One region of the Burkholderia anthinoferrum genome, then DNA from elsewhere that is predicted to be linked to it. Evidence: predicted binding sites of a transcription regulator. Region 1 holds the regulator's gene; the other holds the start of a gene.
The links. The regulator LexA, encoded in region 1, represses DNA repair genes until DNA is damaged. The targets are predictions, from matches to a motif close to ACTGTATNNNNATACAGT.
Positions count from the first base shown of each region.

Region 1 (6,830 bases):
CCCTTGCTCGTCCTGCGCTGCAGATACCACTGCAGCGTGTTGATCAGCAGCAGCATCAGGAACGACACCACCAGCATCACGACCGCCAGCGCGGTCGCGCCCGCGTAGTCGTACTGTTCGAGCTTCGTGATGATCAGGAGCGACGTGATCTCGGATTTCATCGGCACGTTGCCGGCGATGAAGATCACCGATCCGTATTCGCCGAGCGCGCGCGCGAACGCGAGCGCGAAACCGGTGAGCAGCGCCGGCAGCACGGCCGGCAGCACGACGCGGCGGAAGGTCAGCCAGCGCGACGCGCCGAGGCACGCGGCGGCTTCTTCCTGCTCCCGCTCGAAATCCTCGAGCACCGGCTGCACGGTGCGCACGACGAACGGCAGCCCGATGAAGGTCAGCGCGACCAGCACGCCGGCCGGCGTGAACGCGATCTTGATGCCGAGCGGCGCGAGATACTGGCCGACCCAGCCGTTGGTCGCGTAGACGGCCGCGAGCGAGATGCCGGCCACCGAGGTCGGCAGCGCGAACGGCAGGTCGACGACCGCATCGACGAGGCGCTTGAACGGGAACGTGTAGCGCACCAGCACCCACGCGACGAGAAAGCCGAACACGGCGTTGATCAGCGCGCCGCCGAGCGCGGCCGAGAACGTCAGCCGGTACGACGCGAGCACGCGCGGCGACGTGACGGCGGTGACGAACTGGTCCCACGACAGCGTCGCGGTCTTCAGGAACGTGGCGGCGAGCGGAATCAGCACCACGAGGCTCAAATAGGCCACCGTGATGCCGAGTGTCACGCCGAAGCCGGGCAGCGCGCTCGGCTTGCGAAAGGTATACGTCGTCATCGGATGCGCTTGCTGGGTCGATGCTGCTCACGGGTCCGACGCAAACGCCGGCGCAGTGCATCGCGCCGGCGGCCCGTCGGGGATGCGGCGCGCTGTCGTGGCGCGCCGCTTGGTCGTTATGGTGTGACTGCGTGCGTTACTGCGGCTTGTAGATCGAATCGAACACGCCGCCGTCCGCGAAATGCGTCTTCTGTGCATTCGTCCAGCCGCCGAACGTGTCGTCGACCGTGTACAGCTTCAGCTTCGGGAACTGCCTGGTCAGTTCAGCCGGCACGTTCTTCGAGCGCGGCCGGTAGTAGTTGCGCGCCGCGATTTCCTGGCCCTGCGGGCTGTACAGGTAATTCAGGTACGCCTCCGCCAGCTTGCGCGTGCCCTTCTTGTCGACCACCTTGTCGACCACCGCGACAGGCGGCTCGGCCAGGATGCTCACCGACGGCACGACGATCTCGAACTTGTCGGTGCCGAATTCCTTGACCGACAGGAACGCCTCGTTCTCCCATGCGATCAGCACGTCGCCGATCCCGCGCTGCACGAAGCTCGTCGTCGCGCCCCGCGCGCCGGAATCGAGCACGCCCGCGTTCTTGTAGAGCTTCGTGACGAATTCCTTCGCCGTCTGCTCGTTGCCGCCCGGCTTGTGCAGCGCGTACGCCCATGCGGCCAGGTAGTTCCAGCGCGCGCCGCCCGACGTCTTCGGGTTCGGCGTGACGATCGAGATGCCCGGCTTGGTCAGGTCGTCCCAGTCCTTGATCCCCTTCGGATTGCCCTTGCGCACGAGGAACACGATCGTCGACGTGTACGGCGACGCGTTGTCGGGCAGGCGCTTCTGCCAATCCTTGTTCACGAGCCCCTTGTTCGCGAGCGCGTCGATGTCGTACGCCAGCGCCAGCGTGACGACGTCGGCCTGCAGGCCGTCGAGCACCGAGCGCGCCTGCGCACCCGAACCGCCGTGCGACTGCTTGAAGTTGACGGTTTCGCCCGTCTTCGCCTTCCACTCCTTGCCGAACGCCTGGTTGAAATCCTGATACAGCTCGCGCGTCGGGTCGTACGACACATTCAGGAAAGTCGTATCGGCCTGCGCATGCGTCGCGACGCCCAGCGCCGCCGCCGCGCCCAGCGCGAATGTTGCGATCAGGCGGCCCACTCCGCCCACCAGCCCCGTGTTGCGCTTGCCCATCCTTGGTTCTCCAGTGTTGTCGGTATTGCGATGTCGGGCCAGTCTATCGAACGGGTTACATGATTAAAAATAATCCTTCCTCATTTTTTAATACTCAAAAGTGCTAACGCATACGGGACGGACGGTTGCGGCGGACAAACCGGCGTCCGGGCGTCGCGAAATCACGCCGGAATCGACGCAATCGCGTCGAACCTCAAGTAACACTTGAAATTCACGAAGTACTGTATAAAAATACAGCTCACTGTCTATCCATACAGTTGAGCCATGACCAAACTCACCGCCCGTCAGCAGCAAGTGTTCGACTTGATCCGCCGCGCGATCGAGCGCTCCGGATTCCCGCCCACCCGTGCCGAGATCGCGGCCGAACTGGGCTTCAGCTCGCCGAATGCGGCCGAGGAGCACCTGCGTGCGCTGGCGCGCAAGGGCGTGATCGAGCTGGCCGCGGGCGCATCGCGCGGCATCCGGCTGCTCGGCATCGACGACGCCCCGCATCAGTTCACGCTGCCGCACGCCGGCCTGATGCAACTGTCGCTGCCGCTCGTCGGCCGCGTCGCGGCCGGTAGCCCGATCCTTGCGCAGGAGCACATCTCGCAGCACTACGCGTGCGATCCCGCGCTGTTCACCAGCAAGCCCGACTACCTGCTGAAGGTACGCGGGCTGTCGATGCGCGACGCCGGCATTCTCGACGGCGACCTCCTCGCCGTGCAGAAGCGCACGGAAGCGAAGGACGGCCAGATCATCGTCGCGCGCCTGGGCGACGACGTCACGGTCAAGCGCCTGATGCGCCGGCCCGGCGGCCTCGAGCTGATCGCGGAGAACCCGGATTACGAAAACATCTTCGTCAAGGCCGGCAGCGCGGATTTCGCGCTGGAAGGCATCGCCGTCGGGCTGATCCGCTCGGGCGAACTCTGACATTCCGTCTCGCTAGGAGAACATCATGGAACGCCTTGCCCGCCTGCTGCCTTTCCGTCAATTCGGTCGCCTGCGTCATCTGCGCGGCCGCACGCCCTGCGCTCCGCTGTCCGCGGCGGCGCCCGTGCAAGAAGAAGTCGCAGTCGAACGGCAGGCGTCCCTGCTGCCGTCAGCGCTCCCCGCGTTCGCGCGCGTATCGCTGAACGCTGGCCTGAATCACGCGGAACCCGCGCGTCGCGCGCCGGTGCGCGTCTATCACGGTCGTTCGCGCCTGATCATGGTGGGCACGATCGACGCCGTTTGCCGGATGATCGATCGCTGCATCGCGGAGGAACGATCGGCCACGCCGGGCGGTCTCTGATTGCGGAACCTTCCCGCACCGGAGGCAACGTGACTGGTTCGTCGCGCCGTGCATGGCGACTCAAGCCCCTGTTGATCGTCGCGCTCGTCGTCGCTGTTATTGCGGCGCTCGGCTATGGGTACGCGTCGCCGTATGTCGCGCTCGGCCGCCTGAAATCGGCGATCGATGCGCGCGACGCGCAGGCGATCAGCGAATATGTGGACTTTCCGTCGCTGCGCATCAGCCTGAAGCAGCAGGTCACGGAAGAATTGATGCGCCGCGTCGACGCCGTAAAAAAGGACAATCCGTTCGCGGTGATCGGCGCGTTGATCGGGTCCGCGCTGATCGGCCCGCTCGTCGATGCGTACGCGACCCCGGAAGGCGTCGCCGCGCTGATGAGTGGATTGCCGCCGCGCGGCAATCCGGGCGAGCGTCCGCCTGACTGGTCGAATCAGCCGCCGGCGGGCAATGCGCCCGGCAACACGCCTGCCGCGCCACCCGCCCATCCGGCGCCGGCAAGTAACGGCGTACCGGGCGGCACCGCGGCCGCTTCGGCGGCATCGTCGCCGGCCCCCGCGCCGGCCGCACCGGCCAGCCCGAGCGAAGCAACGCAAGCGCCGCGCCAGCAACAAACCAGCGCGGGCTACCGAAATATCGATGAATTCGTCGTCACGTATCAGCGCGGCGCCGACGGCACGCGCTATGCGGCGATCTTTCACCGCTTCGGGCTGTTCTCGTGGAAATTGTCCGGGATCGACCTGCATGCATAGCAGGCCGCGCTGGACGCCCGCTCCGCCGATCCAGCGCGATGCCTGACCGGCATGCATCGCCAGTCAGGTCGTCATCCAGTCTTTAGATCATTGGCCGGTCGCCATGGCCGCCTCGCGCTCGCGCGCGATTTCGGCCTTCTGCTCTTCCGCCGACGAACACGCCACCAGAATGCTGCAGTTCACGCGATCGAGCAGTTGCGTATTGCCCGAGCCCATCCACCATCTCGACAATCCGCTGCGGCACCGGTGGCCGACGACGACGAGGTCGACCTTCAGCTCCGACGCGAGATTCGCGATTTCGTCGATCGGATAACCGAAGGCGAAATGGCCCTCGGCTTGCACACCGCGCTCGCGCAGCCAGTTCACGCCTTCCTGCAGGATTTCGCGCGCGGTTTCCTCGAAGCGGCCGCATGCGACATCGGTCAGCAAGCCGGCGCTTTGCGCAATGCTCGAACGCATGTCGACGACCGACAGCAAATGCGTTTCCGCCTTCAGGTCCATTGCGAGATTGGCTCCGCAGCGTAGTGCCTTGCGCCCTTCGAGCGTGCCGTCGTAACACAGCAAAATCTTGTTGTAGCTAGCCATGAAGCCTCCCTATCGCGACAACGAGCCGACGCATTCATCATGGTGCGCCGCAATTCAGGACGCAAGGGATGGAAAACGCTGATTCGCCCCGCGTCGCGCGTGCGCGATGATGCGGTGCATGATCGGTGCGCACATGCATCGCACCGGGCGGGCGTGCCCTGAAGCGACGCAGCCGATGCACTAGAATGGCCCATTCGTACACCAGCGAGCCGCGTCGCGCCGGCATCGTGCGCTTCGGTCACGCCCGTGTGACACGGATTCGTGCGATCCGTTCGGAAACCGGCCACGCACGGGGCAGCAGCACACGCCCGCTTACAACGACAAGCGCCCATGTCCGTCGCACCGATCGATTTCCGCAACGTCGAAAAACGCTATGGCGACAAGCTCGTCGTCAACGGCCTGTCCTTCCACGTGAAGGCCGGCGAATGCTATGGCCTGCTCGGCCCGAACGGCGCCGGCAAGACCACGACGCTGAAGATGCTGCTCGGCCTCGCGCATCCCGATGCCGGCACCATTTCGCTGTGCGGCGAACCGGTTCCATCGCGTGCCCGACATGCACGCCAGCGCGTCGGCGTCGTCCCGCAGTTCGACAATCTCGATCCGGACTTCACGGTCCGGGAAAACCTGCTCGTGTTCAGCCGCTATTTCGGGATGTCGGCGCAGGCGGCACGCGCGCTCGTGCCGCCGCTGCTCGAATTCGCGAAGCTCGAGAACAAGGCCGATGCGAAGGTGGGCGAGTTGTCGGGCGGCATGAAGCGTCGCCTCACGCTCGCCCGCGCGCTCGTCAACGATCCCGACGTGCTCGTGCTCGACGAGCCGACGACGGGCCTCGATCCGCAGGCGCGGCATCTGATGTGGGAGCGGCTGCGTTCGCTGCTCGCGCGCGACAAGACGATCCTGATCACCACGCATTTCATGGAAGAAGCCGAGCGTCTGTGCGATCGGCTGTGCGTGATCGAGCAAGGCCGCAAGATCGCCGAAGGCGCGCCGCATGCCCTGATCGCATCGGAGATCGGTTGCGACGTGATCGAGATCTACGGGCCCGATCCGGCCGCGCTGCGCGACGAGTTGTCGGCCTTCGCGAAGCGCACCGAGATCAGCGGCGAGACGCTGTTCTGCTATGTGACCGATCCCGAACCGCTCGGCGCGCGCCTCAAGGGCCGCACAGGATTGCGCTATCTGCATCGCCCCGCCAATCTGGAAGATGTGTTCCTGCGGCTCACCGGCCGCGAGATGCAGGACTGAACGACCATGGACGTCCGCAACTATTCCGCCACCACGCCGTCGGCCCCGCCGCGCGAATCACGCTTCGCGATCGCGATGCCGGCCAATGCAGGCAACTGGGTCGCCGTCTGGCGACGCAACTACCTCGTGTGGCGCAAGCTCGCGCTCGCGTCGATGTTCGGCAATCTTGCCGATCCGATGATCTATCTGTTCGGGCTGGGTTTCGGGCTCGGCCTGATGCTCGGCCATGTCGACGGCGTGTCGTATATCGCATTCCTCGCGGCCGGCACGGTCGGCTCGAGCGTGATGATGTCCGCGAGCTTCGAGTCGATGTATTCGGGTTTCTCGCGGATGCACGTGCAGCGCACGTGGGAAGCGATCATGCATACGCCGCTCGCGCTCGGCGACATCGTGCTCGGCGAAATCGTGTGGGCGGCCAGCAAGGCGATGCTGTCGGGGGGCGCGATCATGCTCGTCGCGGGCGTGCTCGGCTATGCACGCTTTCCGTCGATGCTCGCGGTGCTGCCGGTGATCGCGCTGGCCGGTCTCGCGTTCGCCAGCATCGCGATGATCGTCACGGCGCTCGCGCCATCCTACGATTTCTTCATGTTCTATCAGACGCTCGTGCTGACGCCGATGCTGCTGCTGTCGGGCGTGTTCTTCCCGATCACGCAGTTGCCGCCGATCGCGCGGCATGCGGCGCAGGCGCTGCCGCTTGCGAATGCGGTCGAGCTGATCCGGCCTGCGATGCTCGGCCGGTCGGCGACCGACATCGCGCTGCACGTCGCGGTGCTCGCCGGCTACGCGGTCGGCGGATTCCTGCTGTCCGCGTGGCTGTTCCGGCGGCGGATGATGCGCTGACGGCCGGCGCGTCGGGCACCACGCACCGGCCGCCGGCCAAATGCGACGACGTTACTCGTCGTCGTCGCTCCACGGAATTTCGACGTCGGTCAGGAACGCGACGGTCGCGAGCGGGCCGCCTTCGTGGC
Region 1 covers NZ_LFZP01000032.1:255,554-262,383, forward strand. Annotated here, with positions in the region: gene cysT (sulfate ABC transporter permease subunit CysT) at 1-836, opposite strand, end outside; gene C5F75_RS10465 (sulfate ABC transporter substrate-binding protein) at 973-2,010, opposite strand; gene lexA (transcriptional repressor LexA) at 2,275-2,922, shown strand; gene C5F75_RS10480 (hypothetical protein) at 2,948-3,283, shown strand; gene C5F75_RS10485 (DUF2939 domain-containing protein) at 3,313-4,032, shown strand; gene C5F75_RS10490 (universal stress protein) at 4,120-4,617, opposite strand; gene nodI (nodulation factor ABC transporter ATP-binding protein NodI) at 4,948-5,862, shown strand; gene C5F75_RS10500 (ABC transporter permease) at 5,869-6,702, shown strand; gene C5F75_RS10505 (hypothetical protein) at 6,754-6,830, opposite strand, start outside.

Region 2 (6,830 bases), on a different contig from region 1:
CCCGTCTGGTGCGTGACGAGCTGCATGCCGAGGATCTGGTTCGCGTATTCGCGCACCTGTTCGATCGACTTCGCCACCTTCACGCCGCCGCCCTTGCCACGGCCACCCGCGTGAATCTGAGCCTTCACGACCCATACCGGGCCGCCGAGCTCTTCCGCCACCTTGACGGCCTCGTCAACCGAGAACGCCGGCTTGCCGCGCGGTACCGCGACTCCGAATTTCCGCAGGATTTCCTTACCCTGGTACTCGTGAATCTTCATGCGTGATTCCCTTCAGTCTGAGAGTTGGATGAAAAGTCGCTTAAGACGCTTCTTCGAATGATTTCCGTTCATTCCTTCGTGCTGCCTTCACCGGGCAGATCCGGCCGAATCGGGCCGTACCAGCGCGGGTAGTACTGCCGTACGACCTCGCCGTCGAATCGCAGCGCCCGGCAGCGGCCGAGCTGGAAAGGCGGTTCGGCGTGCACGCCGTCATGGTCCGGCCCTTCGCCGCCCTCCTCGCGCACGTTCCACACATCACCGGCGAACGCCTGGATCGCGGCCGTCGGCAGCACGGCGCACAGTTCGGTGAGATGGGAACAGCCGGCGACGCCGGCGAGCAGCCGGTTCGCGTTGCGGCGGAAATTGCGGAAGAGGTTGAGCCCGATGAGGGCCCGATAGGCGGGAGAAGCGGATTGACAGTGACCGGGATAGGGAACCCATTCCGAAGACGCTTCGGCGTCGACGACATTGAGGTCACGATCGATGGTCACGCGTAGCCAGAGTTCGTGGATCGGCAGGCCCTGGGGCCGGATGCCCGACGCAAGCGCGACATCGCGCGGCTTGTGGTCGGTCAGGCAGGCTTCGATGTCCCACAAGCCGTCGCCGCGCTCGTAGGCTTCCGCTCGGATTGCGCGTCGATGTCGCAACTGACGGGGCACGGGCTCGGATAGCGGCATGCTGGAGGTTGAGGCCGAAGAGGAAAACCCGTGGATTTTAGCATATTGGGTATTTGAGACATCCGGCCTCGACGGCGGGTATTCCCGCCTGTCCGGAAGCGGTTGCGATGCAGCAAAATCGCGCGCCCCGCGCGCGACCGGGCGGCTCAGTCGTCGAGCGGGAAATCGTCGCCGACCTTCAGCAACTTCACGATGGTCGCGCTCGAGAAGCCGCGCGCGGCAAGGAAGCGCGCCTGCTTCGCGCGCTCGGCGGGCGTTTGCGGCAGCGCACCGAATTTCTTGCGCCACACGGCCTGCGCGCGCGTCAACTCGGTCTCGCGCAATTGGGCATTCACCGCTTCGACGAGGCTGTCGCCGACCGCATGGCGCTTCAGTTCGCTGACGATGCGCGCGACGCCGACGCGCGACGCGCGGCGATGCACGAGACTCTCGGCGAAGCGCGCGTCGGACAGCCAGCCTTCCTGTTCCAGCGCATCGAGCACCGGTTCGACGGACTCGTCTTCGCCGACGTAGGGGGCGAGCTTGCGCGCAAGCTCCGCGCGGCTGTATTCGCGCCTTGACAGATAACCGAGCGCACGGCCCTTCAACGACCGCGGCGGTTTCGACGGCTTGCGCTCGCCTACGCCCGACGCGTCGCTCGAAGCAGCGCCGCGGGAAGATGCGCCGGCAGTGCGACGTATGCGGCGCGGATGCTGGCTGCTGCGCGTATAGACATCTTCCGTCGCGGGCGCATCGGCTGCGCGATCGTCCGGGACGCGATCGCCCGGGAAGCGGACACCGGACACGCGACGGCGGGAGCGGTCGTGCGCGTCGAACGACTCATCGTCGTCGAACGGGTCGTCCGGTGCGGCAATCTCAAACGAAACGAGGGCATCGTCGGATGCCCTCGTCGCGGTGCGGTTCGCGGCGTTGCCGCCTGCGCCCCGCCGGTCGGCGCCCGAGGATCCGGCTCGCCGCCCGGAGCGACCCGCCGTTTCGGGCGTGTCGTGCTCCGCCGGCTCGCCAGCCTGACCTCGGCGCGCAACCATCACTCTTCTTCGTCCATCGCCTCGGCTTCGTTGACTACGCCATCGGGCATCGCGACGACACCGAGCGATTCGCGGATGCGGTTCTCGATCTCGCGCGCGATTTCCGGATTTTCGCGCAGGAATTCACGCGCGTTGTCCTTGCCCTGGCCGATCTTCTCGCCGTTGTAGCTGTACCAGGCGCCCGCCTTGTCGACGATCTTCGCCTGCACGCCGAGATCGATGATCTCGCCCTGGCGCGAAATGCCTTCGCCGTACAGGATGTCGAAGATCGCTTCGCGGAACGGCGGCGATACCTTGTTCTTGACGACCTTCACGCGGGTTTCGTTGCCGATCACCTCGTCGTTCTTCTTGATCGAGCCGATCCGGCGGATATCGAGACGCACCGACGAGTAGAACTTCAGCGCGTTGCCGCCCGTCGTGGTTTCCGGGTTGCCGAACATCACGCCGATCTTCATCCGGATCTGGTTGATGAAGATCACGAGGCAGTTCGTGCGCTTGATCGTGCCGGTCAGCTTGCGCAGCGCCTGCGACATCAGGCGAGCCTGCAGACCCGGCAGCGAATCGCCCATCTCGCCTTCGATTTCGGCCTTCGGCACGAGCGCCGCGACCGAGTCGATGACGATCATGTCGATCGAGCCCGAGCGCACCAGCGCGTCGGTGATTTCGAGCGCCTGCTCGCCGGTGTCCGGCTGCGAGATCAGCAGCTCCGGCACGTTCACGCCGAGCTTCGCGGCATATTGGACGTCGAGCGCGTGCTCGGCGTCGATGAACGCCGCGGTGCCGCCCAGCTTCTGCAGCTCGGCGATGACCTGCAGCGTGAGCGTGGTTTTACCGGACGATTCCGGACCGTAGATCTCGACCACCCGGCCGCGCGGCAGGCCGCCGACGCCCAGTGCGATATCGAGACCCAGCGAGCCCGTGGAGACGACCTGGATATCCTCGGCCGCTTCGCCGTCGCCCATGCGCATGATCGAGCCTTTGCCGAACTGCTTCTCGATCTGCGCGAGTGCGGCCGCCAGCGCCTTGCTCTTCTCGGCGGTCATCCCGGAGCCCTTCTTGCTATCTTCCATGAATCGTCCTTTGCTATGATGAGCAGCGTCTGTTAAAGGCGCGCCCGCTTTCAAGCGCCGCCCACGAATGCAGACACTGTATAAAAAAACAGTGTTTTATGCAAGCCCGCAATGCAGGCTGCGTTGTACACGGATAACTTCGGAGACAGCCGCGCCGGCACGAACGCCTCGCCGGCCATCGGTCAGCAACATGCGAATTCTCATCGCCGAAGACGACAGCATACTCGCGGACGGCCTCACCCGGTCACTCCGCCAATCGGGCTATGCCGTCGATCACGTGAAGAGCGGCGTCGACGCCGACACCGCGCTGTCGATGCAGACTTTCGACCTGCTGATTCTCGATCTCGGGCTGCCGAAAATGTCCGGGCTCGACGTGCTCAAGCGCCTGCGCGCCCGCAATTCCAATCTCCCCGTGCTGATCCTGACCGCCGCCGACAGCGTCGACGAGCGCGTGAAGGGGCTCGACCTCGGCGCCGACGACTACATGGCCAAGCCGTTCGCGCTCAACGAGCTCGAGGCGCGCGTGCGCGCGCTGACCCGGCGCGGCGCGGGCGGCGGGCCGACCGTCGTGCGCCACGGCTCGCTCGCGTTCGACCAGGTCGGCCGCATCGCGTATGCGAACGATCACGTGCTCGATCTCTCGGCGCGCGAACTCGGCCTGCTCGAGGTGCTGCTGCAGCGGATCGGCCGCCTCGTGTCGAAGGAACAGCTCGTCGATCACCTGTGCGAATGGGGCGAGGAAGTCAGCAACAACGCGATCGAAGTCTACGTGCACCGGCTGCGCAAGAAGATCGAACCGAGCGGCGTGCGGATCTCGACCGTGCGCGGCCTCGGCTATTGCCTCGAGAAGGTCGCGCCCGCGACGCCGGCCGACCCGGCGGCGCCCCAGCCCGCGGCGGCCGGCACGCCGCTGCGCTGACGCCGGGCGGCGCCGCGATGGCCACGCCGGCCCATTCCCGTCACCCGACCGGCGCGCCGTCGTCGGCCGCCGACGAGGCGCGCGACGCGCGCTACGAGAACCCGTTCGCGCCGCCCGACGAAACCGAATCGGCCGAAACGCCGCGCCCGCGCTCGCTGTTCGGCGAAATCCTCGACTGGATGCTCGCACCGCTGCTGCTGCTGTGGCCGATGAGCATCGCCGTCACCTATCTCGTCGCGAAGACGATCGCGAACAGCCCGTTCGACCGCGCGCTGGAGACCAACGCGTACGTGCTCGCGCGGCAGATCCATCCGGTCAACGGCGTCGCCGAGCTGACGCTGCCGGAGCAGACGCGCGACTTCCTGCGCGCGGACAACATCGACAGCGTCTACTTCCAGGTGCTCGGCACGCGCGGCGAGCTGGTCGCGGGCGAAGCCGACATGCCGCTGCCGCGCGACGAGGACCGCCCGCCGCCGGGCGTCGTCGTGTTCCGCGACGACCTGCTGCGCGGCAACGACGTGCGCGTCGCGTACACGACCGTCGCGCTGCCGCAGGCGAGCGGCGCGCAGCCCGTGCTCGTGCAGGTCGGCGAGACGCTCGACAAGCGCAACGCGCTCGCGAACGACATCATCAAGGGCGTGATCCTGCCGCAATTCGTGATCCTGCCGCTCGCGATCCTGCTCGTCTGGTTCGGGCTGTCGCGCGGGCTCGCGCCGCTCAACGCGCTGCAGGCGCACATCCGCGCGCGCCGGCCCGACGACCTGTCGCCCGTCGAGGCGCAGCGCGCGCCGCCCGAGATCGAGCCGCTCGTCACGTCGTTCAACGACCTGCTCGCGCGCCTCGAACAGAACATGGCGCTGCAGAAACGCTTCATCGCCGACGCCGCGCATCAGATGAAGACGCCGCTCGCGGGCCTGCGCACGCAGGCCGAATTCGCGCTGCGCCATCCGGTGCCGCCCGACGTGCAGCGCTCGCTCGAGCAGATCGCGACGAGCTCCGAGCAAGCCGCGCGGCTCGTCACGCAACTGCTCGCGCTCGCGCGCGCCGAGAACCGCGCGAGCGGGCTCACGTTCGAGCCGGTCGAGATCGGCGCGCTCGCGCGGCGCACCGTGCGCGACTGGGTGCAGGCCGCGCTCGCGAAACGCATGGATCTCGGTTACGAAGGCCCGGACGACGACGCGCCGCTCGACGTCGACGGCAATCCGGTGATGCTGCGCGAGATGCTCGGCAACCTCGTCGACAACGCGATCCGCTACACGCCCGAAGGCGGCCGCATCACCGTGCGCGTGCGCGCCGAGCGCACGAGGCGGCTCGTGCATCTCGAAGTCGAGGATACGGGCCCCGGCATCCCGGCCGGCGAACGCGAACGCGTCGTCGAGCGCTTCTACCGGATCCTCGGCCGCGAAGGCGACGGCAGCGGCCTCGGGCTCGCGATCGTGCGCGAGATCGCCACGCAGCACGGCGGCACGCTGACGCTCGACGATCACGTCTACCAGCACACGCCGCGCCTCGCCGGCACGCTGGTGCGCATCAGCCTGCCGCTGACCGACACCACCCCGGATTAACCCTGACGCGCGCCGCCGCGGCTGGGTGCAAATATGCCGAAACCGGCGTTTTAACGGACGTTCGCATCACGATCGACACGCGAAGCGGCCGGTTCGCCACGGGTTAACGTGCAGTCGTTTTGTACGCGCGAGTCAGTACGCCGTAAGTTTCCGTGCCAATAATCGTCGACAGGCCCGCCCTCCCAAGGCGGCCGCACATCTATATCAAGGGACTTGGAGACGATTCATGGCAACGTTAGGCGGGCAAATTTCGCACTCGCCGATGACGGGCGAAGAGAAGAAGGTGATCTTCGCGTCGTCGCTCGGCACCGTGTTCGAGTGGTACGACTTTTACCTGGCCGGCTCGCTCGCGGCCTACATCAGCAAGAGCTTCTTCTCCGGCGTCAATCCGACCGCCGCGTTCATCTTCACGCTGCTCGGCTTCGCGGCCGGCTTCGCGGTGCGGCCGTTCGGCGCGATCGTGTTCGGCCGGCTCGGCGACCTCGTCGGCCGCAAGCACACGTTCCTCGTGACGATCGTGATCATGGGCGTGTCGACGTTCGTGGTCGGCTTCCTGCCCGGGTACGCGTCGATCGGCATCGCCGCGCCGGTGATCTTCATCGCGATGCGGCTGTTGCAGGGCCTCGCGCTCGGCGGCGAGTACGGCGGCGCGGCGACCTACGTCGCCGAGCATGCGCCGGCCAACCGGCGCGGCTTCTACACTGCGTGGATCCAGACGACGGCCACGCTCGGCCTGTTCCTGTCGCTGCTCGTGATCCTCGGCGTACGCACGTTCGTCGGCGAGGAAGCGTTCGGCAACTGGGGCTGGCGCGTGCCGTTCGTCGCGTCGATCCTGCTGCTCGGGGTGTCGGTGTGGATCCGGTTGCAGTTGAACGAATCGCCGGTGTTCCTGCGCATCAAGGCGGAAGGCAAGACGTCGAAGGCGCCGCTGACCGAGGCGTTCGGCCAGTGGAAGAACCTGAAGATCGTGATCCTCGCGCTCATCGGCCTGACGGCCGGCCAGGCCGTCGTGTGGTACACGGGCCAGTTCTACGCGCTGTTCTTCCTCACGCAGACGCTGAAGGTCGACGGCGCCAGCGCGAACATCCTGATCGCGATCGCGCTGCTGATCGGCACGCCGTTCTTCCTGTTCTTCGGTTCGCTGTCGGACAAGATCGGCCGCAAGCCAATCATCCTCGCGGGCTGCCTGATCGCCGCGCTGACCTACTTCCCGCTGTTCAAGGCGCTCACGCACTACGCGAACCCCCAGCTCGAACTCGCGACGCAGAAGGCGCCGATCACGGTCGTCGCCGATCCGGCCACCTGCTCGTT
Region 2 covers NZ_LFZP01000011.1:87,576-94,405, reverse strand. Annotated here, with positions in the region: gene sucC (ADP-forming succinate--CoA ligase subunit beta) at 1-260, opposite strand, end outside; gene C5F75_RS04380 (DUF2889 domain-containing protein) at 329-937, opposite strand; gene recX (recombination regulator RecX) at 1,084-1,965, opposite strand; gene recA (recombinase RecA) at 1,965-3,035, opposite strand; gene C5F75_RS04365 (response regulator transcription factor) at 3,226-3,954, shown strand; gene C5F75_RS04360 (sensor histidine kinase) at 3,972-5,519, shown strand; gene C5F75_RS04355 (MFS transporter) at 5,746-6,830, shown strand, end outside.
Region 2: a site for LexA is predicted at 3,111-3,128, ahead of recA (recombinase RecA). Genes of this name have one in related genera too.